DNA from 2 places in the Bacillus sp. URHA0034 genome. Region 1 is predicted to be linked to the other one. Evidence: predicted binding sites of a transcription regulator. Region 1 holds the regulator's gene; the other holds the start of a gene.
The links. Region 1 encodes LexA, which represses DNA repair genes until DNA is damaged. Its sites were predicted from a motif close to CGAACATATGTTCG; they were not measured.
Positions count from the first base shown of each region.

Region 2: ACZ9EE_RS10060 (YhjD family protein) is a predicted target of LexA. The motif match lies at 4,527-4,540, and genes of this name have one in related genera.

Region 1 is NZ_JBWCDK010000002.1:1,036,024-1,043,366, reverse strand. Features, by position in the region: gene ACZ9EE_RS07090 (methionine gamma-lyase family protein) at 1-844, shown strand, start outside; gene ACZ9EE_RS07085 (MerR family transcriptional regulator) at 1,016-1,393, shown strand; gene glnA (type I glutamate--ammonia ligase) at 1,430-2,764, shown strand; gene lexA (transcriptional repressor LexA) at 2,866-3,489, opposite strand; gene yneA (cell division suppressor protein YneA) at 3,651-3,971, shown strand; gene ACZ9EE_RS07065 (YneB family resolvase-like protein) at 3,984-4,631, shown strand; gene ACZ9EE_RS07060 (DUF896 domain-containing protein) at 4,704-4,934, shown strand; gene tkt (transketolase) at 5,155-7,161, shown strand.
Region 2 is NZ_JBWCDK010000002.1:1,683,882-1,691,224, forward strand. Features, by position in the region: gene addB (helicase-exonuclease AddAB subunit AddB) at 1-1,841, opposite strand, end outside; gene lepB (signal peptidase I) at 2,122-2,676, opposite strand; gene ACZ9EE_RS10050 (TVP38/TMEM64 family protein) at 2,666-3,331, opposite strand; gene ACZ9EE_RS10055 (LCP family protein) at 3,359-4,297, opposite strand; gene ACZ9EE_RS10060 (YhjD family protein) at 4,568-4,933, shown strand; gene ACZ9EE_RS10065 (competence protein ComK) at 4,937-5,497, opposite strand; gene ACZ9EE_RS10070 (IDEAL domain-containing protein) at 5,691-5,927, shown strand; gene ACZ9EE_RS10075 (M48 family metallopeptidase) at 6,205-7,343, opposite strand, start outside.

The DNA of each region.
Region 1 (7,343 bases):
CGACAGTGTCGCCCTAACAGAAGAGGGGGCGATTAATTGGGATGAAGTTGCTGGAAAAATAAAGCCAAACACCAAAATGATTGGAATTCAGCGCTCAAAAGGGTATGCCACCAGACCATCGTTCACGGTAGAGGAAATCGGTCAAATGATCTCCTTTGTCAAAGAAATAAAACCTGATCTTGTCGTTTTCGTTGATAATTGCTATGGTGAATTCGTAGAGGATCAAGAACCATGTCATGTTGGGGCAGATTTAATGGCCGGCTCATTAATTAAAAATCCTGGGGGCGGACTTGCGAAAACAGGCGGGTACATCGTTGGAAAAAAACAATGGGTAGAGGCCTGTTCTTACCGAATGACATCTCCTGGGATTGGGGCCGAGGCTGGTGCTTCCCTTTATAGCCTTCAAGAAATGTATCAAGGTTTCTTTCTCGCGCCGCATGTGGTCGGTCAGGCATTAAAGGGGGCAGTGTTTACGGCCGCTATGCTGGAGCAATTGGGGATGAATTCCTCACCTAAATGGGATGCCAAAAGAACGGACCTCATTCAGTCTGTACAATTTGATGACCGTGATAAAATGGTTTCTTTCTGTCAGGCCATTCAATTTGCGTCGCCGATTAACTCCTATGTTACACCATATCCAAGTTATATGCCTGGCTATGAAGATGATGTAATTATGGCTGCAGGAACGTTTATCCAAGGAGCCAGTATTGAATTAACAGCAGATGGCCCGCTAAGGCCTCCGTATGTGGCCTATGTCCAGGGCGGTTTAACGTATGCCCACGTTAAAATGGCGATCTGTTTAGCCATTGACCAATTAGTGGATAAAGGATTAATAAGCCTTTGATAGGACAATATAAAAAACAGAAAAATACAAGTTGTTCAAAATATTCTTTAAAAATCGTGTAAGAAAATCTTACATAACATTGACATCTTTTCTTACACGAAATATAATAGCATTATGATTTACCAGTAAGGGAGGAGAAATTTGGTGAGTGGAAAAGAAATTCGTCGTTCCATGCCATTGTTTCCTATCGGGACCGTCATGCAGTTAACAGAGTTAACCGCAAGGCAAATCCGCTATTATGAAGAACACCAATTGATTTCTCCAGCAAGAACCGAGGGAAACAGACGTCTATTTAGTCTAAATGATATTGATAGACTATTAGAAATAAAAGACTTAATTGACCAAGGTGTGAACATGGCTGGGATCAAGCAATTGTTCATGGTCAAGGAGCAGCAGCAATCAAATATAGTAGAGAAACAAACTGAAAAAGCCAAACAAGATTTAACAGATGAACAACTTAGAAAGCTTCTCCGCAATGAATTAATGCATACAGGCAGAAACAATCGATTTACATTACGCCAAGGCGATATGTCTCGATTTTTCCATTAAAGTTAATCATTCTTTTTTAAAATAGGGGGAATTAAAATGGCAAAGTATTCAAGAGAAGACATCCAACGGATGGCGAAAGAGGAGAACGTAAAATTTATTCGACTTCAATTTACCGACATTCTTGGAACCATTAAAAATGTTGAGATTCCAATTAGCCAATTGGAAAAGGCACTTGATAACAAAATGATGTTTGACGGTTCTTCCATTGAAGGATTTGTTCGTATCGAAGAATCTGATATGCTTTTATATCCAGACCTTAGCACATGGGTAATTTTCCCTTGGACTGCTGAAAAAGGAAAAGTGGCTCGTTTAATCTGTGATATCTATACTCCAGAAGGCAAGCCTTTTGAAGGTGACCCTCGTAATAACTTAAGAAGAGTATTAAAAGAAATGGAAGAACTCGGATTCACTAACTTCAATCTTGGACCTGAGCCAGAATTCTTCTTATTCAAATTAGACCAAAAAGGCGAACCAACTTTAGAACTTAACGACCAAGGCGGATACTTTGACTTAGCTCCAACTGACTTAGGTGAAAACTGCCGTCGTGATATCGTTCTTGAGCTAGAAGAAATGGGCTTTGAAATTGAAGCTTCCCACCACGAGGTAGCTCCTGGACAACACGAAATCGATTTTAAATATGCTGATGCATTAACGGCTTGTGACCAAATTCAAACGTTCAAGCTTGTTGTAAAAACAATTGCTCGTAAACACGGCTTACACGCTACCTTTATGCCAAAACCATTATTCGGTGTAAATGGATCAGGTATGCACTGTAACCTTTCATTATTCAAAGACGGCCAAAATGCATTCTTTGAGCCAACTGGAAATCTTGAATTAAGTGATACAGCTCGTCAATTCATCGCTGGTATCCTTAAGCACGCTCCAGCATTTACAGCGGTAACGAACCCAACTGTAAACTCTTATAAGCGTCTAGTACCTGGTTACGAAGCACCTTGTTATGTAGCATGGTCTGCTAGAAACCGTTCACCACTTATCCGTATTCCTGCATCTCGCGGCTTAAGCACACGTGTAGAAGTACGTAGTGTGGACCCAGCAGCAAATCCATACCTTGCAATGGCTGTTCTATTAAAAGCAGGTTTAGACGGAATTAAAAATAAATTAACTCCTCCAGCTCCAGTAGACCGCAACATCTATGTAATGAGCAAGGAAGAGAGAATCGAAGAAGGCATCATCGATCTTCCAGCAACACTTGCGCAAGCAATTGATCAATTAAGTGCTAATGAAGTAATTGTTTCTGGTTTAGGAGAGCACATCTTCGAACACTTCGTTGAAGCAAAAGAAATCGAGTGGGATATGTTTAGAACCGTCGTTCACCAATGGGAACGCGATCAATACATGAGCACATACTAAAAACATGAAAAGGCCTTGGCGCTCCGGCGGCAAGGCTTTTTTATGTTAGGTAAAGCATGCAAGTCAAACAGAAAAGAGAACTGAAATCAGCTCTCTTGGTTTTAATGAATATGACGATAAACCCCAATCACTTTCCCTAATATTGAAACATTTCGTAAAATGATCGGATCCATCGAAGAATTTTCCGGCTGCAAGCGAATGTAATCTTTCTCCTTAAAGAATCTCTTACAGGTTGCTTCATCATCCTCAGTCATCGCGACGACAATTTCCCCATTATTTGCAGTCTGCTGCTGCTTGACAATTACATAATCTCCATCAAGAATGCCTGCCTCTATCATACTTTCACCCATGATTTCTAGCATAAACACCTGCTCATCTGCAGGAGCCAGGCTTTCAGGAAGTGGAAAATATTCTTCGACATTCTCGATTGCTGTGATCGGCATACCTGCCGTTACCTTACCGACTACAGGAACATTGACCACTTTATTTCTAGGAATCTGTGCCGCTTCATCCGCATCTAGTATTTCGATCGCTCTTGGTTTAGTAGGGTCTCTTCTAATTAGGCCTTTACTCTCTAAGCGTGCAAGGTGACCGTGAACCGTAGAACTGGATGCAAGTCCCACTGCTTCACCGATTTCCCTAACAGAAGGTGGATACCCCTTACTTTTGACCTCGTCCTTGATAAATTCCAGGATATCTTGCTGTCGTTTTGATATCTTTACCATGATAAAATGCACCTCGCCTGGTTAATGTTGTCTTTATTATAGCATGTTGTATCCTGCTATACAAACATAAGTTCGAGAAAATGGTTGACAGCAAACAAATGTTCGGATTATAATGAAATCAATTCAAAAGAGAACATATATTCTTATAAGAGGTGCGAAACATGAAAAAATTATGGAACCAATACTCGTATGCTATTACTCTTATTCTTTTAAGCTGCACATTAGCTTTCGTCTTATTATTAAACCATCATTCTGATGAACAATATGTAAAAGTAACTATTTCTGAAGGAGATACACTATGGAAGATTTCTGATCAATTTGAGGGTCAGCATTCTCTATCACACAAGGAATTCGTAAGCTGGGTCAAAAAACATAATGAAAATATCAAGGATCAAATCTATCCTGGTGAAGAAATTGTAATTCCGGTAAGTAAAAACGAATCTTCCAATCCAACACAACTTGCAAGTGCACCAAAGGAATAGAAAGGAAATAGAATGAAAGCCATTATATACTGTCGTGTCAGTACCAATAAAGAAACACAGGAAACATCTTTAAAACGCCAGGAAGAAGAATTAATCCAGCTAGCGAACCATTGTGGATTCGAAATTGATTCCATCATCAAAGAACAAGCAAGTGGTTATGATTTTGAAAGAGATGGAATTCTAGAGGTATTGGAGCGAATAAAGGAACCACAGGTTCAGGCATTGTTAATTCAGGATGAAACACGACTTGGAAGAGGGAATGCTAAAATTGCTCTCCTGCACTGTATTATAAAAGAAGGAATTCAACTTTATAGTATTTCTCATAATGGTGAATTACAACTGTCTGAATCAGATTCTATGGTATTAAAAATAGTCAGCATTGTAGAAGAATATCAGCGTAAGCTGCATAATGTAAAAATAAAACGAGGCATGAAACGAGCTGTAGTCCAAGGATATAAGCCGGAAAAAAACTTAAAAAATCTTGGTCAATCCTCCGGCAGGGAGAAAATCGACGTTCCAATTGAACAAATTATCCGACTGCGGGACAATGAACTGACGTTTGCTGAAATCGCCGCCACCCTTAGAGGATTTGGGTATAATGTTTCAAAAGCAACCGTACATCGAAGATACCAGGAATATATAGAATCACAGAAACAGTAGCCCTTTACTTGTCATAAAGGGTTTTTTTTAGTAAAATCAAGTGTCTTTATTTGATAGAAAGGATGGGTGAGAATGCTTTCAAAAGAAAAAATGGCTCGCATTAATGAACTGGCCAGAAAAGCAAAATCGTCAGGGTTAACAGAGCTAGAAGCAAAAGAACAATCCAAATTAAGAAGTGAATACTTGGCTACTTTCCGGGCAAATATGCTCGATACTTTAACGAATACAAAATTTATTGATCCTGAAGGTAATGATGTAACACCTGAAAAATTAAAGGCTAGAAAGAACCGGCCACTTCATTAACCATATAGGAAGGGTACAACTCTTCTGCATTTTCTTACCTCGCCAATGAAAGGCGGGGTATTTTTATTTTACGATAATTTACCTTTATCTAAATGGAGTCAAAAATAAAAATAATGGGCAAATTTTCATTCTTATTATTGTTTATTAGTTGAATTAATAGACAATGCAAGATAATATAAGGGATGTATTTATTATCCGTGTTCAAGAAAGGATGTAATTCATGTTTAATACTATTGATGATTTATCTGTAACATCTATTCGTACGCTATCGATCGATGCGATTGAGAAAGCAAACTCAGGGCATCCCGGTATGCCAATGGGTGCTGCTCCGATGACTTATACATTATGGACAAGATTCATGAACCATAATCCAAAGAATCCTCACTGGTTCAACCGTGATCGTTTCGTCTTATCTGCAGGCCATGGTTCTGCATTGTTATACAGCATGCTCCACTTATCCGGCTATAATTTAAGTATGGAAGACATGAAACAATTCCGTCAGTGGGGCAGTAAGACACCAGGGCACCCTGAGTATCGCCACACAGAAGGCGTAGAAGCAACTACAGGACCACTTGGACAAGGGATTGCAATGGCTGTCGGAATGGCTATGGCAGAACGCCATGTTGCTAGTGTTTATAATAAAGACAACTATGAAATTGTGAACCATTTTACATACAGTGTTTGTGGTGATGGAGACCTTATGGAGGGTGTTTCTGCAGAAGCAGCTTCACTTGCAGGACATTTAAAACTAGGCCGTTTAGTCGTTCTATATGATTCTAATGATATTTCTCTTGATGGAGAGCTAAACAAGTCTTTCTCTGAAAGTGTAAAAGGCCGTTTTGAAGCTTATGGCTGGCAATACCTACGTGTTGAAGACGGCAATAATCTTGAAGAAATCGCCAAAGCACTTGAAGAAGCAAGAAACGACCTTGACCGTCCTACAATGATTGAAGTTAGAACCGTTATCGGATATGGCTCGCCAAACCGTGCCGGTACTTCAGGTGTGCACGGTGCTCCACTAGGTGAGAGCGAGTTAAAGCTTACAAAAGAAGCGTATAAGTGGACTTTTGAACAAGATTTCCATGTTCCGCAAGAAGTGTACGACAACTTCCAAAAACTCATTGGTGAAAACGGTGAGAAAAAGGAAAAAGAATGGAACGACACGTTCGCACAATATAAAAATGAATATCCAGAATTAGCTGCTCAGCTTGAACAAGCGTTAAACAATGAACTTCCTGAAGGCTGGGACAAGGATATCCCTGTCTACCAAGAAGGTAAGAGTCTAGCAAGCCGTGCCTCTTCTGGTGAAGCCCTAAATGGTATTGCTAAAAATCTACCAATCTTCATTGGCGGTTCAGCAGACCTTGCTGGTTCAAATAAAACAATGATCAAAGGTTCAGCCGATTATATGCCAGGCAGTTATGAAGGCCGTAATTTCTGGTTCGGCGTTCGTGAATTTGCCATGGGCGCAGCGATGAATGGTATTGCCCTTCACGGTGGAGTAAAAGTATTTGGCGGTACATTCTTCGTATTCTCTGATTACCTTCGTCCAGCGATTCGTTTAGCTTCGATAATGGGACTACCTGTTACCTATGTATTTACGCATGATAGTATCGCTGTTGGGGAAGACGGCCCAACACACGAACCTGTTGAGCAGCTTGCAGCACTGCGCGCAATGCCAGGCCTATCCATCATCCGTCCGGCAGACGGCAATGAAACAGCAGCAGCTTGGAAGCTTGCGGTTGAATCAACTAATAAACCAACGGCACTTATCTTGACTCGTCAAGATTTACCTACATTAAAAGGTACAGATACAAATGCATATGAAGGAGTTTCAAAGGGTGCGTATGTCGTTTCTCCTGCTGAAAAAGAAACGGCAGATGCTTTAATTTTGGCAACTGGCTCTGAAGTAAGTCTAGCGGTTGAAGCACAAAAAGTCCTTGCAGGTGAAGGTGTTCATGTTTCGGTTGTCAGCATGCCTTCATGGGATCGTTTTGAACAACAATCTCAAGAATATAAAGATTCTGTTCTTCCAAGAAGTGTGAAAAAGCGTCTTGGGATTGAAATGGGTGCTTCACTCGGCTGGCACAAATATACAGGTGACGAAGGCGATGTCTTGGCAATTGACCAATTTGGAGCATCAGCACCAGGTGAAAAAATTATGGAAGAATACGGCTTTAACGTTAATCATGTTGTTGCACGTGTTAAGGCTCTTTTACAAAAATAAATCAGATAAATTAGAAGGAGAACGGAGATTCCGTTCTCTTTTTTTTTGCAAATATGCTAGGATTTTCAACCTATGATTAAAATTAGCCATAAATATAGAAATTATGGTCCATAAATTACTATTTTTGGACCAATTACACACTGAAAGGAGCCAATGCCCTTTTTTACGGGTATATATAGTAG
Region 2 (7,343 bases), 650 kb from region 1:
GGTAATACCCCTTCATTTACACCAACCACAAATACGATCTTACTATCATTTAGCCGCGACTTTTCCAGGTCACCGATTAGAATTTGGTCAAGCGCGGGTGGTATAAGTGAAAAATGTAAGGAATCAAAACCTGCTTCTAAAATAGCAGCAAAGGCTTTTATGCTAACTTGCTCTTCCCCTAATATTTCTACATATTGATCAAGCAGATCAACCACAGCATTCCAGACTTGTTCATGTTCCCGCATTCTTACTAGGTTTCCATTTTCCTCAGCAGCCACTTTCCAATGTTCTAGTTTATCGGGTATATCCAATTCTTCCAAATATAAATAAATGGCCTCACAAAGCTTTCGTCCGGTATCAGCTTTTTTCAAGCGTCTGGATAAACGTAAAATGGGCGCTGTAATCAGGAGCTTTAATTCATTTAATTCATTTTCCATCTCTTTTTCGGTATCAGTCTGGCCGCTTCCTGTTAATTCAAGTCCTCTAATTCGCCGGTAACCCCAACGGTCCTTCTTGGTCCATTTGCTGCCATTAATTCCATAGGCCAGGCAATAATTTTCAAGCCTGTCCATCTTTTCCCGCATTTTGGCAGGATTCTCTCGCAATGGATAGAGCAATTCTGTTTTTATCGCTCTAAATACAGGTTCATAGCGCCAGAAAGAGTTAATGATTTCCAGGGTTGAACGAATTAATTCAATTAAGGGATGATTGAGCATGGTCCTTTTCTGATCAATAAAATACGGCAGTTGATAATCGTCAAAAACAGGCTCGATGATTTCATGATAGTCCCCGCCATTTCTAATTAACAATGCAATATCACGATAACGGTAACCGCACGTTTGAACTACGTGACGGATTTCCCTGGCAATTCCTTCAATCTCTGCTCTTCGATTAACTGCCTGACTAATTTGAATTTCAGTTGCTCCATGATAGGGTAAAGCTGGACGGGTATCAAAATGTGTCTCCAAATGACTTATGGAGGGGGCTGTCCATTTTTTTGGGTCTGTGAGTATGATTGGGCGCTCTATTTCAATTCCCCATGTTTTAGCCATTTCAAAAAGACTGTGACAGGCTTCTGCCGAAGATCGGAATAAATCAAGTTCATCTGGTGCTGAATCAATGGATAAATGGTCTGTCGTCATCGAAATAGAAACTTGTTTACATTGCTTCATTAGCTCAGCTATGATTTGAAATTCCTGCGGCGTAAAACTGTAAAACCCATCAATATAAATTTCCGCTTCTCTTAGGTAAGCCGAGACTGAAATTTTCTCTGCTAAAAGACGGAAATAATCTTCTGCATCAATATATTTTCCATAGATTTCATCCTCAAATTTCGAATAAATCTTCTCTAAATCTGTTAATTTATCATGTAATGCTTGCGAAGCCGAACTATCTGTTCCAAGCTGAGCCGATTTTTGGATTAATTCCTCAGGGCTGATACAATACCGCTTAAACTCAGTAATCATTTGTTCAAGCTGCTGAACAAATCCATTTTTATCAGCCGCCCGCTGAAAGATATTTAAATTTTCCTTTTGTTCATCAATTATTTTACGAATTAACATGTTCATGCCAACACTGCTTAAATGATAACGGGTGATCCCGCCTGTTTCTTGCAGAATTCGCCATGCCAAACGGGAAAAGCTGAACACCTGAGCACGGATCATCCCGCCAACGAGCGAGTCTGTCGCCAAACGATATTCTGTTAAAAATGTCATTTGTTCCGGTACAATATAAATAATCGGTTTTCCTTCCGGATTTTCTAAAAGACGGCGGCGGATTTCATCTAGGAACAATGCAGTTTTTCCGCTTCCGGACCGGCCGGTAATCATTCTTAATGACATAAGAAAACCTCCCCTTCCCTACAACTCTGTATCTTCCATTCTATCACAAAAGAGTACAAATGTTTGGATTTTGAGGTGACGGGTTTCAACCAATAATGGTAAATCTACCTAGAAAAGCGGAAGCGCCTTGATCAGGGGCGACAGGCATAAGACGAGCCGGCGAGAGGGCTGCTTTTTAGCCCTCTTGACGGATTGGCTTATGACCCCGAGCCCCTAGGCGCTGGAGCTGGACAATCTAAAAAAAACACGATTTAATCTAATCGTGTCTCCGTCCTTTTTATTAAAAGTGCACATTTATTTCATTCAACGGCCAATAACGTAAATCAACTTTACCGACAACTTGACTGGCATTGATAAAGCCAAATTGACGACTGTCCCAACTCCCTAAGCGATTATCACCAAGAACGAATAATTTTCCTTCAGGAACAATATTTTCTCCGGTAATTTCCTTTAAACTAAAGTCTCCTGTTAACTTCAATCCAGGGGATTTCTTTTTATAAATATCTAAGAAGGGTTCTTCATACTTATGGCCATTTATATATAACGTATCATTCCGATACTCAATCTTATCACCTGGCAGTCCGATAATCCGCTTAACAAAGTCCTCTTTTTCATTTGCATGAAAGACAATCACATCAAATCGGCTTAACTCATCTACCTGATATCCTAGCTTATTGACAACAAGTTTGTTTCCATTCTGGAGAGTCGGCATCATCGATTCGCCTTCTACTATATAATTAGAAAAGAAGAAAGTTCGAATAAACGCAAAAATAATAATTCCAATCGCAAAAGCCTTAATCCATTCTAATCCTTCTTTTTTCCATTCAATCTTCATTGACACTCCTCCGTTTCTCCTTTTCTTTCTTTCTATCTATTTCTCCATTATGGTCAAATTCTAAACGCTTATTCATTCTAGCTTCAATTCTTTTCCCTATTAACCAAAGAATAAAGATAACAAGGAAAACTATGACCGTACGAAGAGGTTTGGTGATCAATGAATGAAGATCATAACCGATAAAGCTAATGGTAAATATCATCACCATTTTCCCAATACACACTGCCAGCATGTACTGAGCCAAGCTGATTCTCGAAAGACCAGCGACAATGTTTACTACTGCTGATGGAGTAAACGGAAAACATAATAGTAGAAAAAGAGGGCCAAAGCCATGACGATCCACCCAATCCATAAGTTTGCGGACTTTTGGATGTTTGGGCAGAAAAGATAATAGCTTTTTTTGCCCAAACTTTCTAATGAGAAGAAAAACAATGATAGCACCTAAACAAGCCCCAAACCAGGAATACAAAAAACCCAGCCAAAGACCAAAGGCATTGGCATTTGCCATTACGAAAACAAATAAAGGGAGAAACGGCAAAAATGCTTCCACAATAATCAACAAGATGCCTGGTATCGGACCAAGAGCCCGATACTCCTGTATAAGGCTCATGATATTTTCAAGTGTAAACCAAGCTTTAAGTGTTTCGAAGTCCATCCTGCTTTCTCCTTTATTAAATAAATCTTACTGTGTTATAAATTGATGGAGAGCCTGTTTATTTTTCTCAACATCAATATCAAGTACCGCTCCTTCTCCACTTATCCGCGGCTCTGTAAAGCTATTATCAATGGGAATTCGAAGGGTTTCAATATTTTGGTCACCTGTAAGGAATTCTTTAGCCATAAATGCTCCATCAGTGGTTGGCATATTTGTATTTACATACGGTGTCACTACACCAATAAGTTTGGGAAGTTTTGCAACTGTTTTAAGTCCACTTAATTGATCCTTTATGGCCTTTATTGCTTTCTGTTGTCGTTCAACACGTCCAAAGTCACCTATCGCGTCATGACGAAAGCGAACGTAACTTAGCATCTGGTCACCATTTAGTTTCTGCGGACCAGGTTCTAATGGAGGGTCAACATTCGCTGACATTTTCTTTTCCACATTCATTTCTACACCGTTTGGAAATAATTCATCAATAAGCTGAGCAAACCCTTGAAAATCAACAATAGCGTAGTATTGCAAATCAATATCAAAATTTTGCTTAATGGTCTGCCTCATTAATTCCGGTCCGCCGCGGGCGAAAGCAGAGTTAATTTTATGTTTGGCATGACCGGGAATAGCAACATAGCTGTCCCGCATAATCGATGTTAGTTTGAATGTCCCTTTATTTTCGTTATAGTGGAGAATCATAATAGTGTCAGAGCGGGACTTTTCATTTCCCCTTGCATCACTGCCAAGCAGCAGGACATTTGTATCTCCATACTGGTCTTTTTGCCCTGAAAAATCATAGACCACGTCTGTATCTTTTTTATCAGTATTGATTTTTTTTAATGATTGATTAACCCCTTGTTTATATTGATAATAAGCATATCCTGTTACTCCACCTATCAACAGCAGACACACAAGTAAAATGGACGGCCATCTTTTCTTTTTCTTTTTTTGATGTCTATCAGCTCTCATTTGTTTATCACCCATTCGTCCATGTAATTCCCTTCAGTTTATATGACGGTGTTATTCTTTTTTTGTATCCTCATTTTAATTCATTTTCCCCTATCCAATCTCCTTCTATTAATAAAAACTTTCTCATATCTTTCTTTATTTTTGCAACAAAGAAAGCTTGTCATATGACAAGCTTTCTTAAACTGATCACCTATTGCATTTTTCAGTCTGTATTTGATAAAATTAATCAAGAACACTCGTTCGATTTTTGATAAAGGGAGAAGATGAAAAATGACCAGAATTCCAGAGGATGAGCGTGACATCATGGAAATGGCAATTTATTTACCAATGGTTCTTATTATCCTTAACCGTGATTTAAATGTTGTAACAAACAGCCCTTTTAAACTAAAGAAGCCCTATTTAAATTTAATTGAAGAAACCATGAAGGAAATTCAACGCGAGTTAGCTGAGGTTAAACAATATATGAAGAAGAACAAACTACAGGTAATTGAGACCAACCGGGATGAAGCTTTTACAATGTATATGTTTATCTACAAAGGCTACGAGGAAAACCATAATTATTTTAACCCAAGAATTCGAAACAAAGTCCAGGAATTATTAGAAAGATACTTATCCAAAAGACACATAGCCCGATAGTCATTATTTTCTCTCATTCAAATAAAGCTCATTGCTCTCTGATGCCTTTGAAAGCCTTGATCCATCAAGTAAAAAAGCTAATTTTTTCTTACTAAACTCCACTCTTTGCATTAATTTCATTTGTAAATAAGAAGTCCGCAGCATTTGGGTATTAAATGTACTATAGGAAACAGGGAAAATGTGAGTCTGATTATGGCGGAAAATAACCAATGTTTCCCGTGCGGAAACACGCCGATAATCTTTGATATGTTCAGCGAAGAACCAGATACATTTTGGACTCTCTGGCGAAGCCGTACAGAACGTATAGATATTGTTAATGGGTTCAATCACAATTGGAAGCTTGCGTGAATAGTCAATTAATAACCGTGTCCCTTTCCTTCTGCCTTCATAATCTACACCATAATAAGCACAACTTTTTTGAATTATACTGAATGGTTTAAGCGGAGAAAGGATTTCATCTTCGACTTCACCAATTAGTGAAAATAAACTATTTCCATACTCTTCTGGCTTTATATACATGGTACAAGAATTCACTATATAATCTCCTATTTGTTTTTGCGGCAAAATCCCAACCCCTTTTGTTACATTTATCCACCATATCTTACCACTTTTTACTTTTTACTCCCTTAATTTCTTTGAATTGTTCCGAAAGTATTCACAATTATTTGTCAAGAATAATACTGACAGAAAATTATAAATATTATTGATATTATGGCAAAAAGCCCATATACTTTAAAAAAGCTCAGAGGTGATTTTCATGAATGATAAGTCATACCAAGAATTAATGAAAATTGGTGCCATGAAACGAGCCCGTATGAAAGAGAACTTCGTCCAGGATTTATACATCGAGATGCTGTTATCGGAAATCCAGTTGAATGTAGAAAAGGAAAAGCTGCTGCGTAAAATTGACAAGGCCATTGATAACCGGGACAAAAAGACCTTTCAGCTTCTTTCTAATGAGCTAATAAAGATTAACAAACGATTCGGAACCTAAAATGCTTAACCGCTGAGAAATTGGCGGTTTTTTTTTATGAAAAGGCTCTGTTAAATTTGGCTGTTGATTTCCACTCCAGGAGCTCGCTTTCCGCGGGCGTGCCGGGAAGCCTCCTCGGCGCTGAAAGTGCCTTTGGGGTCTCCCCTGCTCCGTACTCCCGCAGGTGTCGAGCGCCTTCCGCTCCAATCAACAGAGTATAAAAAACTACAATATTGTTTAATAGAGCTAGGAAAAAAAGGCCCAAGATATAGAATCTTAGGCCTCAAAGGAATTGCTATTATTGGTTTCGATGGTTAATTTCATATTCTTCTAACATGGAAATTCGATCAAGCATGGATGGATGGGTATACCGGAATATTTTCACCAGTAATGGCGGGTTTACCTCGCTTAATCCAGACCTGGTTAATTCTTGGAAAGAGCTAATAGCTGCCTCCGGATTTTTGGTCATTTCGATTGCATACTTATCAGCACGCTTTTCCTCATAACGTGATACAAAATTAGTGAGTGGGCTCGCTGAAAATAAAAGCAGGGATAAAATCATAAAAAATAACGGTAAGGAGCGAATATCCCTTACATCATCTATTTTCAGTTCCTTGCCCCATTTTCTTACAGCCCAGTTCATTATTTTGTACGTTAAATAAAGTCCCAGCAGTGATAACAGCAAATATCCCGCTATTCCAAAATAAATATGTTTTTCAACGTAATGGCAAATTTCATGAGCCATAATAAATAAAATTTGATTATCGTTTAACCTATTTAATGTTGTATCCCAAAGAACAATCCTGGCATTCGAGCCAATCCCGCTAACATAAGCGTTTAAAGCGTTCGTTTTATCCGCCATGTTTACCTCAAAAACATGCTGTGCAGGAATATGTGCTTTCTCAGCCAATGCTAAAATCTTGGTTTCTAATTCCTTATTTTTAAGTGGATAGAAATCATTGTATAACGGGTCAATAACAACCGGCTGCAGGAACATCATAAATAATGTAAAAGGCACGGATAACAGCCAGCCATAGAGCCACCAGCGCTTTTGACTTTTTTTCATTAACCAGTAGAGGACTGGGACAATAATCAGCCATGTACCATAATTAATCCAGAAGTCAATTAATTCATCTTTCATCCATGAAGGAAACGTCTGGGTTGAAATATGATAGGTCCGGGATAATGAATAGCTGATATAGTTCAAAGGGAAAGTGGCTATAAAGGCAAATAAGGATAGCCAGATTAAATAAATTGGCATCCGCAGTGCCTTTACCTTTGCTGATTGATCCGCCCAGCGCTTAAAGGCCTTTGAAAATCCAAATAAAAGGATAAGAAAATAAAAAAGCCATTCAAATGGAGTTGATAAAAAAAACAATAAATTTCTAATCTTTGAATACTCTTCGCTCAAGTCTAGCTCCCTTCCATTAAGGAAGG